One region of the Streptomyces sp. NPDC055254 genome, then DNA from elsewhere that is predicted to be linked to it. Evidence: riboswitches for the same ligand, from Rfam matches in the RefSeq annotation. Region 1 holds a riboswitch; each other region holds the start of a gene.
The links. A riboswitch is a leader RNA that binds a small molecule or an ion and turns the genes downstream of it on or off. The one in region 1 is predicted to bind cobalamin.
Positions count from the first base shown of each region.

Region 1 (3,199 bases):
AGGTCCGGGTCGTGGTAGATCGCGATCGGGTTCTCGCCGAAGCCGCGCGGCGGCTGGATGAGGATCAGCAGGTTCCCGCGGCGCAGGGCCGCGAGCACGATGTCGCCCTCGGGGTTGGCGGAGCGGTCGACGAACATGTTCCCGGGGGCCTCGCCCCAGTGCTCCTCCACGCTCGCGCGCAGGTCGGCCGGGAGCTCGGCGAACCAGCGCCGGTAGTCGGCGGCCGGGATGCGGACCGGGTTGCGGGCGAGCTGCTCCTCGGTGAGCCAGTCCTGGTCGTGGCCGCCGGCCTCGATCAGGGCGCGGATCAGCTCGTCGCCGTCGCCGGAGACCAGGCCGGGGATGTTCTCGACGGGACCGAAGTCGTAGCCGCCGGCGATCAGCGTGCGCAGCAGTTCGACGGCGCTGGCCGGGGTGTCGAGGCCGACCGCGTTGCCGATGCGGGAGTGCTTGGTGGGGTACGCGGAGAGGACCAGCGCGACCTTCTTGTCGCGCCGGTCGATGTGCCGCAGCCGGGCGTGGCGTACGGCGATCCCCGCGACGCGGGCGGCCCGTTCGGGGTCGGCCACGTAGGCGGGCAGGCCGTCCTCGTCGAACTCCTTGAAGGAGAACGGGACGGTGATCAGGCGTCCGTCGAACTCGGGCACGGCGACCTGGGTGGCGGCGTCGAGGGGGGAGAGGCCCTCGTCGCTCTCCTGCCAGGCGGCGCGCGACCCGGTCAGGCACAGGGCCTGCAGGATGGGCACGCCGAGGGAGGCGAGGGCGCCCGCGTCCCAGGACTCGTCGTCGCCGCCCGCAGAGGCGGTGGCGGGGCGGGTGCCGCCGGCCGCGAGGACGGTGGTGACGACCGCGTCGACGCCCTCCAGGGTGGCGAGCAGTTCCGGCTCGGGGGTGCGCAGGGAGGAGACGTAGAGGGGGAGCGGCTGGGCGCCGTGGGCCTCGACGGCCTCGCACAGGGCGTGCACGAAGGCGGTGTTGCCGCTCATCTGGTGGGCGCGGTAGTACAGCACGGCCACGCGGGGGCCGTCGGTCCGGCCGGGGGTGCGCTCCAGCGGGCCCCAGGTGGGGGCGGGGGCGGGCGGCTCGAAGCCGTGGCCGGTGAGCAGGACGGTGTCGGAGAGGAACCGGGCGAGCTGGGCGAGGTTGGCGGGGCCGCCGTGCGCGAGGTAGGCGTGGGCCTCGGCGGCGATGCCGATGGGGACGGTGGAGGCCTCCATCAGCTGGGCGTCCGGGGCCTGTTCGCCGGTGAGGACGACGACGGGACGGGGCTGGTCGGCGGCGAGGAGGAGGTCGAGGCCGTCCTGCCAGGCGCGGAGGCCGCCGAGGAGGCGTACGACGACCAGGTCGACGCCGTCGAGGAGGGCGGGTAGGTCGTCGAGGGGGAGGCGGGAGGGGTTCGCGAAGCGGTACGGGGCGGGTGCCGGGAGGGGCGCTGGGTTCGTGGGGTCCGCCGGGCTCGGCGGGGGCGTGGGGTTCGCCGTGGTGGCCGTGTTCGCGGCGCGGGCGCTGAGCAGATCGGTGTCGGACGTCGACAGCAGCAGGATCATGCGGCGGCAGGCCTTCCTCGGGGTTTCCGCGCCCCGGGCAGTGAGGACAGCGGGAGTTCCTGACTCACCCCGTTGATCGCGTGATCGCTCCGCGGGGGTTCACAGTGGCGGGACCGCGCCGGAATCGCACCGGGCTTCCTCCCATGTCGCCGTCCTCGGCGACGGCGGGCCGGTGTGGTCCGCCGGTGGTCATCCTAGGCGGCCTTTGCCCTGGCCGGGAGCGTGGGGGTCGGGCCGGGTCGGACCGCGCGGGTGGGGTGGCGGTGGGGGTGGTCGGTGCGGTGGCGCTGCCGGGGCTCTGCCCTGGGCCCCGCGCCTCAAACGCCGGCGGGGCTGGAGGGCGCCTCGGACGCCGGCGGGGCTGGAGGGCGCCTCGGACGCGGGCGGGGCTGGAGGGCGGGGCGGGGCCGGGTTGGGTCGGGGCGCGCGGGGTGGGGTGGTCGGGTGGGGGTGGCGACGGACACAGGTCGGGGGTGGGGAATCGTGGGTATGCTCGCCGCCATGCCCCAGCCCCCTTCCGCCGCATCGCGGGATGAACCCGTCATACGGGAGCGCGGTGACTCCTGCCCCGGCGCGCTGCGCCTGCACGCGGCGGACGACGGGTACCTCGCGCGCGTGCGGATTCCGGGCGGAGAGCTGAGTGCCCACCAGGCTTCGGTGTTGGGCGTGGCCGCCGACCGGTTCGGGGACGGCCATCTGGAACTCACCTCGCGCGGCAACGTTCAGTTGCGCGGTCTGCGGGAAGGTTGCGGCGCCGGTCTGGCGGAGTTGCTGGACGCCGCCGGGCTGCTGCCCGCGCCCAGCCACGAGCGCGTGCGGAACATCGTGGCCACCCCGATGTCCGGTGTGCCCGAAATCATGGAATGCGATTCCGGTTCCGGACGATCCGAGGTCGGGCGGCTCGATGCCGGTTCCGGGCGGTCCGAGGTCGGGCGGCTCGACGTTTCCCGGCCTGCCTCCGGCCCTGTGCGGCCCGGTTCCGGCGGGTCGGGTTCCGGTGGCGCTGACGCCGGATGCACGTCCCGGCCCGATGTGATGCCGTGGGTGCGGGAGTTGGACCGGTTGCTGTGCGGCAACGCGCGCGTCACCGCGCTGTCCGGGCGGTTCCTGTTCGCCTTCGACGACGGGCGGGGGGACGTGGTCGCGCTGGCGGCGGACGTGACCGTGCTCGGGCAGGCGGACGGTCGGGCGCTCGTGCGGCTCGGCGGGGCCCCCGGCGCCGTGGCCGTGGACGCGGCGGACGCGCCGAGGGCGGCGCTGCTCGCCGCCGAGTACTTCCTCGACGCCGCCGACGCGGCCGGGACGCGGGCCTGGCGGGTGCGCGAGCTGCCCGACGGACACGCCCTGGACGAAGCGGAGTTGACCGGCAGGCTCGCCGCCGCCGGGATCGCCGCGCAGCCGGTGCCCGTGGTGCGGTGGCCGTACGCGCCGCCGCCGGTGCCCGGGGGTTCGGGCAGCGGCCGGGGCGCGCCGCTGTGCGTACTGCCCCCGCTCGGCAGGCTCAGCACCGCCCAGTGGCGGGCGCTCGTCGAGGTCGCCGACCGGGCCGGCGGCGGGATGCGCATCACTCCGTGGCGCACCGTCGTCGTCCCGAACGCGCCCGTCCCGCCACCGCTCGACGCCCCGGCCCGGCTGCGCGCCGCCGGGCTCGT
Region 1 is NZ_JBSGQV010000003.1:24,370-27,568, forward strand. It holds gene cobN (cobaltochelatase subunit CobN) at 1-1,547, opposite strand, end outside; cobalamin riboswitch at 1,588-1,723, opposite strand; gene ACWFQ8_RS04250 (cobalamin biosynthesis protein CobG) at 2,049-3,199, shown strand, end outside.

Region 2 (3,199 bases), on a different contig from region 1:
TCGATCGTCGTGACGTTGTCTTCGCCCAGGCGGTGACACATCAAGGCAGCGGAGTACCCGGTGCCCGTGCCGATCTCCAGCACGCGGTGCCCGTCCTCGACCTCCAACTCCTCGATCATCTCCAGGACCAGCCGCGGGATCGTGGATGACGAGCTCGGGGTGCCTGGTACCGGGCCGGGAGCCTGGTCGGGGGTGAGGTGCCCGTCGAGCTGCGTGACGAGGGAGTCGTCGGTGTACGCGATCCGGGCCCACTCGGCCGGGTCCGTGCCGGCCGCGGTTACGGGCTTCCAGAGTCCCCCGCCGGTGGGGAGGAAGACGCCGGGGTGCAGGAACACCTCACGGGGGACGGCTTCAACGGCTTTCCGCCAGGCCGGGGTGCGGATCGCGCCCGCGGCTTCGAGCCCATCGGCGAGGGCCTGCCGCTGGGGGCTGGTATCGATCACCGGGTACCTCCTCGGGAGAGCAGGTCAGCGAAGGCGGCCGCCATGGGGAGCCCGGTGTGCTCCTCCAGCCAGCCCCACTGACCATTCGGATTCAGCTCCAGCAGCCAGTAGGCGCCGGCACGGTCCACTGCGAGGTCGAAGCTTCCGGATACGAGGCCGAAGGCATCGAGGAAGGCGAGCAGGGCTTCCTCCAGCGGGGCGGGAAGCGTGGCCACCGAGTACGCCAGGGCAGCGTAGTCCCGCCGCCAGTCCAGGAGTTCGGAATCGATGCGCACAGCGAAGACTTGGCGGCCTACGATCGTGACGCGGACGTCGCACACCTTGTCGACCCGTGCCTGGAAGAGGTGCGGGACGACTCGGATCCGGTCGTCGATCTCGTCTGCGGTGACCTGCTCCGCCCACGACACAACAGGGACGCCGTCCCGCTCGTAGGGCGTGGCCCGGAGCGTCTTGTGGATCACTGCAGGGTGAGCGGCGGCGAACTCGCGCGCGTCGGCCGGGTCGTTGGTGATCAGGGTGGGTGGCGCGGTCAGCCCCAGGCGAAGAGTGCAGGCCAATTGGTGCGGCTTGTAGGCGGCTTCGGCGTTCCGCATGGGGTGGTTCACCCAGAGGGGGCCGTGGAGCGCGTGCAGCACACCGCCGAGCCCGTAGCGCGTCTGCGCGGCCGCGAACCGGGCGTCGTCCGGTCCCAGGTGGGTGAAGGACGGCCATGTCGGGCGGCGCCAGTACACCGCTCCCACGTCTTCCAGGTCGGCGGCTCTCGACGGGGTGAGCATCCGCCCGGCCGCGTGGGCCGGGCGGACGCCGTACCGAGCCGAGACCGTCAAGCCCTCGCCGGCCGAGCACTCCTGGCGGACCTCGCTCATCGCCTCGATCATCGCGAAACTGGAAGGCGCGGACCCCGCGCGGGCCGCGTTCCTCGCCGTCTGGCACGACACCCAGGAGACCCGCACCGGCGACGTGAACCACCTGGGCAGGAAGTACTCGACCGCAGCCGATCCGGCGGCGGTGACCGCCGACCAGACGGCGGGTATGCCCGAGATTCTGGCATCGACGATTCAGGATCTGGTCGCGGAGTACGAAGCCAAGGACTCGCCGGAGGCGATCTGCGCGCGTGACGCCGACAAGCTGGAGTGCTTGCTTCAAGGGATCGAGTACCGAGCCCAGGGGCGAAAGCGCCCCCTCCCCGCGGGAACTCCCGCCGATGCGGGCCTTTCTCGTTTGGCGGGGGCGTGCGGGTCGGGGCGGCGGAACGTGTGGCAAGCTGGGGCGCATTGCCCAGGCGGTGCAGGACAGGAAACCGGTGCGATTCCGGTGCGGTCCCGCCACTGTGACCGGATTCCCCGCGCGGGGAACCGGAAGTCAGACACTGACGCACCGCCTCTTCACGTCGACCAGGGGACGCGGATCCCCCGGAGAGGCTTCGCCATGTCACGTTCCCGCGCCGCTCTGCGCGCACTCGTACCCCTCGCTTTCCTGCTGCCCGTGGCCGCCTGCGGTGCCTCACCGGACGCGGGGAAGCCGGCCCCCGGCGCGGCCGCCGCGCCCGGATTCCCGTACACCGTCACCAACTGCGGTGTGAGCACCACCTATCAGGCTCCGCCGCGACGCGCCGTCACCATGAACCAGCACGCCACCGAGGTGCTGCTCGCCCTCGGGCTGGAGGACCGGATCGCCGGCTCCGCCTACCTCGACGACGCGGTGCTGCCCGCCTACCGTCCGGCCTACGACAAGATCAAGGTGCTGGCCCGGGAGTACCCCTCCCAGGAGGTGCTGCTGGGCGCGGACCCCGACTTCGTGTACGGCGGCTACGCGAGCGCCTTCGACAAGGCGCAGGGCCGCGACCGCGAAGGACTCGGCAAGGCGGGGATCAACACCCGGCTCAACGTCGAGTACTGCACCGAGGGCCCCGTCGGTCTCGACGTGCTCAAGACCGAGATCACCGAGGTCGCCCGGACCTTCGGCGTACCCGAGCGGGGCGCGCGGCTCATCGAGGAGGAGCAGCGGCGCGTCGACGCCGTCGCCGCCCGGGTCAAGGACAAGGCCCGGCCGACCGTCTTCGTTTACGACTCCGGCGAGGGATCCGCCTTCACCTCGGGCGGCAGGGGGATCGGGACCGAGATCATCTCCCTCGCCGGAGGCGCGAACGTGTTCGCCGACCTCGACGACACCTTCGGTGACGTGGCGTGGGAGAAGGTCATCGAGCGCAAGCCCGAGGTCGTCCTCATCTACGACTACGGCGGCACCACCGTCGACGCCAAGAAGCAGCGGCTGTTGAACGACCCGGCCCTGGCGGAGGTTCCCGCCGTCAAGAACAGGCGGTTCGTCGTCCTGCCGCTCTCCTCGGCCGTCCTCGGCGTCCGGGTCGCCGACGCCGTCGAGGCGCTGGGCGGCCAGCTGCACCCCGACGCCGCGTGACGCCCCGTCCGTCCGTGGCCCTCCGCGGGGCCACCGCCGGTCCCGGAGCCGGAGCCCCGGCGGGCGGCGGCGGTGGCCTCCCGCCGGTCCTGATCCTCCTCCTGCTCACCGCCGCGCTCCTCGGATCCGCCGTCGCGGGCCTGGCGCTGGGGCCCGTACGGATCGCTCCCGGCCAGGTCGTCGACATCGTCCTCGGCGGCCTGTCGGGCCGCAGGCCCACCGGGGCGTTCGCCACCATCGTGTGGGACGTACGGGCGCCGCGCGTCATCCTGGGCGCCGTCGTCGGCGCCGGGCTCGCCGTCGCGGGCGCGGTGCTGCAGGCGCTCGTGCGCAACCCG
Region 2 is NZ_JBSGQV010000020.1:44,682-47,880, forward strand. It holds gene tgmC (ATP-grasp peptide maturase system methyltransferase) at 1-443, opposite strand, end outside; gene ACWFQ8_RS20105 (ATP-grasp ribosomal peptide maturase) at 440-1,321, opposite strand; partial or broken gene ACWFQ8_RS20110 (HD domain-containing protein) at 1,275-1,613, shown strand; cobalamin riboswitch at 1,696-1,835, shown strand; gene ACWFQ8_RS20115 (ABC transporter substrate-binding protein) at 1,872-2,861, shown strand; gene ACWFQ8_RS20120 (FecCD family ABC transporter permease) at 2,951-3,199, shown strand, end outside.
Region 2: it holds a riboswitch for cobalamin, as region 1 does, so the genes downstream of both, ACWFQ8_RS20115 (ABC transporter substrate-binding protein) here and cobN (cobaltochelatase subunit CobN) in region 1, are expected to answer to the same signal.

Region 3 (3,199 bases), on a different contig from region 1:
GACGACCACCGGGAAGCGCGCGGCCCGCGCGATGCCCATGTTCACGATGTCGGTCCGGCGCAGGTTGATCTCGGCCGGACTCCCCGCCCCCTCGCAGATCACGGCGTCATACGTGCCCCGCAGCTGCTCCAGGCAGTCCGTGACGATGCCGAGCAACTGCTCCTGGCGGCCCCCGTGGTAGCCGCGGGCGCTCATCTCGCCCACCGGCTTGCCCAGCAGCACCACCTGGCTGGTGCGGTCGCCGCCCGGCTTGAGCAGCACCGGGTTCATCAGCGCGGTCGGCTCCACGCGGGCCGCCTGCGCCTGCATGGCCTGGGCGCGCCCGATCTCGGCGCCCTCGCGCGTCACGAAGGAGTTCAGCGACATGTTCTGGGCCTTGAAGGGCGCCACCTTCACACCGCTGCGGGCCAGCCAGCGGCAGATGCCCGCCGTGACCACGCTCTTGCCCGCGTCCGACGTCGTTCCCGCGACGAGCAGTCCGCCGCCGTGCTTCGCGCCGTTCATGCGCGTCCTCCCCTCGTCGTGCCGCAGGCCCTCGAAGCCCACGTACCGGCCCCCGTCGCGCGGGCGACCGCGAGCCGGGCGACCGCGCAGGCCCCCAGAGCCAGCCAGGTCACCCGCCGCGACAACCGCACCGCGCGCTCGATGTCCGCGACCTCCACCGCCCGCCCCCGGGCGCCGTTGAGCACGGCCCGGTGCTCGACCCGGCCCCCGTACGCCAGGGTGCCGCCCAGCCGTACGCCGAGGGCGCCGGCGAAGGAGGCCTCCACGGGTCCGGCGTTGGGGCTGGGGTGCGCGGCGGCGTCGGCGCGCCAGGCCCGTACGGCTCCCCGCCGGTCGGGTCCGGCCAGTACGGCGGCCAGCGCCGTCAGCCGGGCGCCCGGCCAGCCCGCCGCGTCGTCGAGCCGGGCGGAGGCCCAGCCGTAGCGCAGGTAGCGGGGGGACTTGTGGCCGACCATCGCGTCGAGCGTGTTCACGGCCCGGAAGGCGAGCAGGCCCGGCACCCCGGCGACGGCGCCCCACACGAGGGCGCCGACGACGGCGTCGGAGGTGTTCTCGGCGACGGATTCCACGACGGCGCGGGCCATCTGCTGCTCGTCCAGGGACTGCGGGTCGCGTCCGCACAGGTGGGGCAGCCGCCGCCGGGCGGCCTCGGTGTCGCCGGCGGCGAGCGCCGCGCCGATGGTGCGGGCCTCCCGGCCCAGCGAGGTGCCGCCCACGACGGCCCAGGTGGCGGCGGCGGTCAGCGCGATCCGGACCACGGGTGGTGCGGAGCGCACGGCGCGGGCGCCCAGTGCGCCGACCGCCGTCGCGCCCCCGGCGCACACCAGGGTGTGCAGGAGGCCCCGGGCGCGGTCGTCGCGCCACAGGGCGCGCTCCACCGCGGCGGCGGCTCGTCCGAAGGCGGCCACGGGGTGCCCTCGGCGCGGATCCCCGAGGATCCGGTCGCCGATCAGGCCCGCCGCGGCGCCGTACGCGAAAACGCGATCGGCACGCATGGTGGCAGGTATGTCCTCACTCAGGGTCCGCGCCCTGGTTCGACGTGTCCGGCGGCGAGAGTTCCTGGCTCCCGGGACGCACGCGCCGCGTGCGCTCCCCGGTGACAGTGGCGGGACCGCGCCGGAATCGCACCGGACTTCCTCTCCATGCCGCCGTATTGGCTCGGGCAGTCCACCACGCACCGAGAACGCCCGTCAACTCGCCGTTGACCTGCGACGAGGGTCCGGCCGGGCATGCGAAAGCTCCCCCCGGGAAGAACCCGGGGGGAGCTGCCGCGGCGAACCGGACGCGCCTCGGCGCGCCGGATCAGGCGACGATCAGGTAGATCCCGTAGCCCACGGCCGCCGCGACCAGCGCGAAGCAGGCGTACGCACCGCTGCGGGCCAGGGTGGCGGCGCCGCCCTGCTCGGTGGCGGCCTCGTGCTTGGACAGGCCCACCAGGCCCAGGGTGAACAGGGCCACGAGGGCGACGGTGGCGGAGAGGCTGACCCCGAAGACGGAGCCGAGTGCTTCCCAGTCGATCTTCATACTGCCGTTCCTCTGTCTGTCTCGGTCAGACCGCGGCGGCCGGAGCCGCCGGGGTCGTCGTCGCGGCCGGGATGGTGGCCTTGAGGTCCTCGTCGCTCACCGCGGCGGTGGTGGCGGCCGCGAGGGTCGGCGGGACGGTGACGGCGGCCATGGCCGTGGTGACCACACCCGGCTCCTCGGCGCCGACCGGCTGCACGTCGTTGACGTTGTGGTGGTCGACGACCTGGCGGCGCGAGATGAGCCAGATGGCGAGGCAGGAGCCGACCAGGAAGACGGTGACCGCGGCGATGCCGACGTCACCGGTGCGCATGACCAGCTCGGCGCCGGCCGCGACCAGGCCGGCGGCCGGCAGGGTCAGGCCCCACGCGATGAACATGCGGGTGGCGGTGGACCAGCGGACCACCCCGCCCTTGCGTCCCAGACCCGCACCCATGACGGCGCCGGAGCACGCGTGGGTGGTGGAGAGGGAGAAGCCGAGGCTCGACGAGGCCAGGATGACGCTGGCGGCAGAGGTCTGGGCGGCGAAGCCCTGCTGCGGCTGGAGGTCGGTGAGGCCCTTGCCCATGGTGCGGATGATGCGCCAGCCGCCCAGGTAGGTGCCCATCGCGATGGCCAGACCGGCGGAGACGATGACCCAGACCGGCGGGTTGGCGCCGGCGGGCAGGGCGTTCCCGGCGACGAGCGCCAGGGTGATGATGCCCATCGTCTTCTGCGCGTCGTTGGTGCCGTGCGCGAGGGAGACGAGACCGGCCGAGGCGATCTGACCGGTGCGGTAGCCCTTCGCGGAGGTCTTCTCGCCGACCTTGCCGCCGAGCTTGTACGTGACCTTCGCGGCCAGCATCGCGGCCAGACCGGCGACGAGCGGCGCGGCGATCGCGGGGATCAGCACCTTGGTGACGACGACGCTGCCGTTGACCGCGCCGATTCCGGCGGAGGCGACGGCGGCACCGATCAGGCCGCCCATCAGGGCGTGCGAGGAGCTGGAGGGCAGGCCGACCAGCCAGGTGACGAGGTTCCAGAGGATCGCGCCGACCAGAGCGGCGAAGATCACTTCCGGCTGGATGCCTTCCTCGTTGACGAGGCCCTTGGAGATCGTCTTGGCGACCTCCACGGACATGAACGCGCCGACGAGGTTGAGCACGGCGGACATGGCCACCGCCGTCTTGGGCTT
Region 3 is NZ_JBSGQV010000013.1:142,851-146,049, forward strand. It holds gene ACWFQ8_RS16085 (cobyric acid synthase) at 1-504, opposite strand, end outside; gene ACWFQ8_RS16090 (cobalamin biosynthesis protein) at 501-1,499, opposite strand; cobalamin riboswitch at 1,537-1,690, opposite strand; gene ACWFQ8_RS16095 (hypothetical protein) at 1,807-2,028, opposite strand; gene ACWFQ8_RS16100 (anion permease) at 2,054-3,199, opposite strand, start outside.
Region 3: it holds a riboswitch for cobalamin, as region 1 does, so the genes downstream of both, ACWFQ8_RS16090 (cobalamin biosynthesis protein) here and cobN (cobaltochelatase subunit CobN) in region 1, are expected to answer to the same signal.

Region 4 (3,199 bases), on a different contig from region 1:
TCGCCCTGAACTCCCCTCCCGGCGTCATCGGCACCACCGTCGAGACCGCCTCGCAGGCAGTGACGAACTTCGGCTTCGCCATCAGCCCCGAGGCCCTCGCGCAGGCCGCGAAGGACGTCGAGGAGACCAGCCTGCTCTCCCGTACCGGTGGCGCGCCGACCTTCGCACTCGGAATGTCGGAGATCTTCTCGGCCGTCATCGGCGGCACCGCGATGAAGGCCTTCTGGTACCACTTCGCCATCATGTTCGAGGCGCTGTTCATCCTGACGACGGTCGACGCCGGTACCCGCGTCGGGCGGTTCATGCTCCAGGACACCCTCGGCAACGTGCACAAGTCCTTCAAGGACGTGAGCTGGAAGCCCGGCGTCTGGTTCGCCAGCGCGATCGTCGTCGGCGGCTGGGGATACTTCCTGTGGGTCGGCATCAAGGACCCGCTGGGCGGCATCAACCAGCTCTTCCCGCTGTTCGGCATCGCGAACCAGCTGCTCGCCGCGGTCGCCCTGGCGGTCTGCACCACGCTGCTGGTCAAGTCCGGGCGGCTCAAGTGGGCCTGGGTGACGGGCGTGCCGCTCGCCTGGGACGTGTCGGTCACGCTCACCGCGAGCTACCAGAAGATCTTCTCGCAGGACGTGAAGGTCGGCTTCTTCGCCCAGCGCGACAAGTACCAGGCGGGCATCGACGCGGACAAGGTGCTGCCGCCCGCGAAGACCATGGACGAGATGCACACCGTGGTCACCAACGCCACCGTGGACGGCGTGCTGTCGGCGCTGTTCGCGGTCCTGATCATCATCGTGCTGATCGACGCGGCCCGGACCTGCTTCAAGGCCATCGCCCACCCGCAGTCCGTGAAGCTCTCCGAGGTCCCGTGGACCGAGTCGAAGATCATCGCGCCGGCCGGCCTGATCCCGACCGCCGAGGAGCGTGCGGAACTCTCCGCCGCGGGCCTCGACTCGAACGGCGGCCGGGTGAAGGAGCAGGAGCCCGCGGCCTCATGAGCGCGCTGCGGGCAGTCCTGGCCAAGACCTGGTTCTACCTGCGGGAGTTCTCGGGAGAGGCCGCGTACGACCGCTACCTCGCCCACGCCCGCTCCCACGACCCGGACGCGGAGGTCCTGACCCGCAGGGCCTTCGAGCGCGCCCGCACGGACTCCCGCGAGGCGGACCCCCGCGAGGGCTTCCGCTGCTGCTGAGGCCGTACGCACGGCTCCGCGGCCACGAACGGGTCGTCACCTCCCCACCAGGAGGCGGCGGCCCGTACGCGTGCGCGCGCTCCGTGTGCCCGGGGCGCCCCGGGACGCGGCCGGCGCACACTCGGCGGGACCGCCCCCGAGGCCTGCCTCGCCGACCGGCACCCTCGACTTCGACGAGCGGGACCCGGCCCCGATCGAGGGCCCGGCGCCGCTCACCCACCGGCCCCCGCTCCGTGGGTACCGGCTCGCACCGTAGCCACGCCGACACAACATGTGGGGGCTACCGCAGACACCCGCCCCCACATGTATGCTCATGGCTGCTGTCGCCGCAGGGGAATCCGGTGCGAATCCGGAACTGTCCCGCAACGGTATGAAATGCGCTGATCAGTGCATCGCAAGTCCGAGGACCTGCCGACAGCGCGCCCGGCTCGACCGAACCGGGTGTCGTACGTCCGGGCCTCGCGGTTGGGCCGAGGGACGCCATGCGGTGCACGTACTGCCTGCCCTGTCCGGGCCGACGCGTGCCCAGTTCCGCATGCGCCCGCTCGCGCGCCGCTCCGCCGATGACCGGACCGAGCGAGGGAGAGCTCCCCCCGTGACCATCGCGCCTTCCGCACCGCGCTTCGAGTCCGTCGACACCGAGACCGCGGCCGAGCCCGGGGGGCCCGGGGCCGCTCTGCTGCGCACCCTGACCGAACTCACGGCGGACCTCCCCGACACCGACCCCGGCCGGGTCGCCGCCGCCGCGCTGCGCGGCCGCAGCTCCGTCGCCGACGAGGCCGAGCTGCGCGGCCTGGCCACCGAGGCCGCCGCCGGTCTCATCTCCGAGGACCCCGCGTACTCCCGGCTCGCCGCCCGGCTGTTGACGCTGGCCGTAGCCGACGAGGCCGCGAGCCAGGGTTCCACCTCCTTCTCCGCGTCCGTCGAGGTCGGCCACCGCGAGGGGCTCATCGCCGACCGCACGGCGGAGTTCGTCCGCACCCACGCGAGCCGGCTGGACGCGCTGGTCGAACACTCCCTGGCCGAGGGCGCCGACGACCGCTTCGGCTTCTTCGGCCTGCGGACCCTGCACAGCCGCTACCTGCTGCGCCACCCGATCACCCGCCAGGTCGTGGAGACCCCGCAGTACTTCATGCTGCGCGTGGCCTGCGGTCTCGCCGAGGACCTGAGCGTCCAGGCCGTCGAGGAAGTCGCCTCGCTGTACCGCCTGATGAGCCGCCTGGACTACCTGCCGTCCTCCCCCACGCTCTTCAACTCCGGCACCCGGCACCCGCAGATGTCCTCCTGCTACCTGCTGGACTCCCCGCTGGACGAGCTCGACTCGATCTACGACCGCTACCACCAGGTCGCGCGCCTGTCGAAGCACGCCGGCGGCATCGGCCTCTCGTACTCCCGCATCCGGGCCCGCGGTTCGCTGATCCGGGGCACCAACGGGCACTCCAACGGCATCGTGCCGTTCCTCAAGACCCTCGACGCCTCCGTCGCCGCCGTGAACCAGGGCGGCCGCCGCAAGGGCGCCGCCGCCGTGTACCTGGAGACCTGGCACGCGGACATCGAGGAGTTCCTGGAGCTCCGCGACAACACCGGCGAGGACCAGCGCCGTACGCACAACCTGAACCTCGCCCACTGGGTGCCGGACGAGTTCATGCGCCGCGTGAACGCCGACGCCGACTGGTCGCTGTTCTCCCCGGCCGACGTCCCCGAGCTGGTGGACCTGTACGGCGACGACTTCGACGCCGCGTACCTGAAGGCCGAAGCCGCCGGGCTCGCCAAGAAGTCGATGCCCGCCCGCGACCTGTACGGCCGGATGATGCGCACCCTCGCACAGACCGGTCAGGGCTGGATGACCTTCAAGGACGCCTCCAACCGGACCGCGAACCAGACCGCTCTGCCCGGGACCGTGGTCCACTCCTCGAACCTCTGCACCGAGATCATCGAGGTCACCAACGACGGCGAGACGGCCGTCTGCAACCTCGGCTCGGTCAACCTCGGCGCGTTCGTGCTGAGCGA
Region 4 is NZ_JBSGQV010000001.1:491,273-494,471, forward strand. It holds gene ACWFQ8_RS02150 (carbon starvation CstA family protein) at 1-995, shown strand, start outside; gene ACWFQ8_RS02155 (CstA-like transporter-associated (seleno)protein) at 992-1,189, shown strand; cobalamin riboswitch at 1,487-1,619, shown strand; gene ACWFQ8_RS02160 (ribonucleoside-diphosphate reductase subunit alpha) at 1,785-3,199, shown strand, end outside.
Region 4: it holds a riboswitch for cobalamin, as region 1 does, so the genes downstream of both, ACWFQ8_RS02160 (ribonucleoside-diphosphate reductase subunit alpha) here and cobN (cobaltochelatase subunit CobN) in region 1, are expected to answer to the same signal.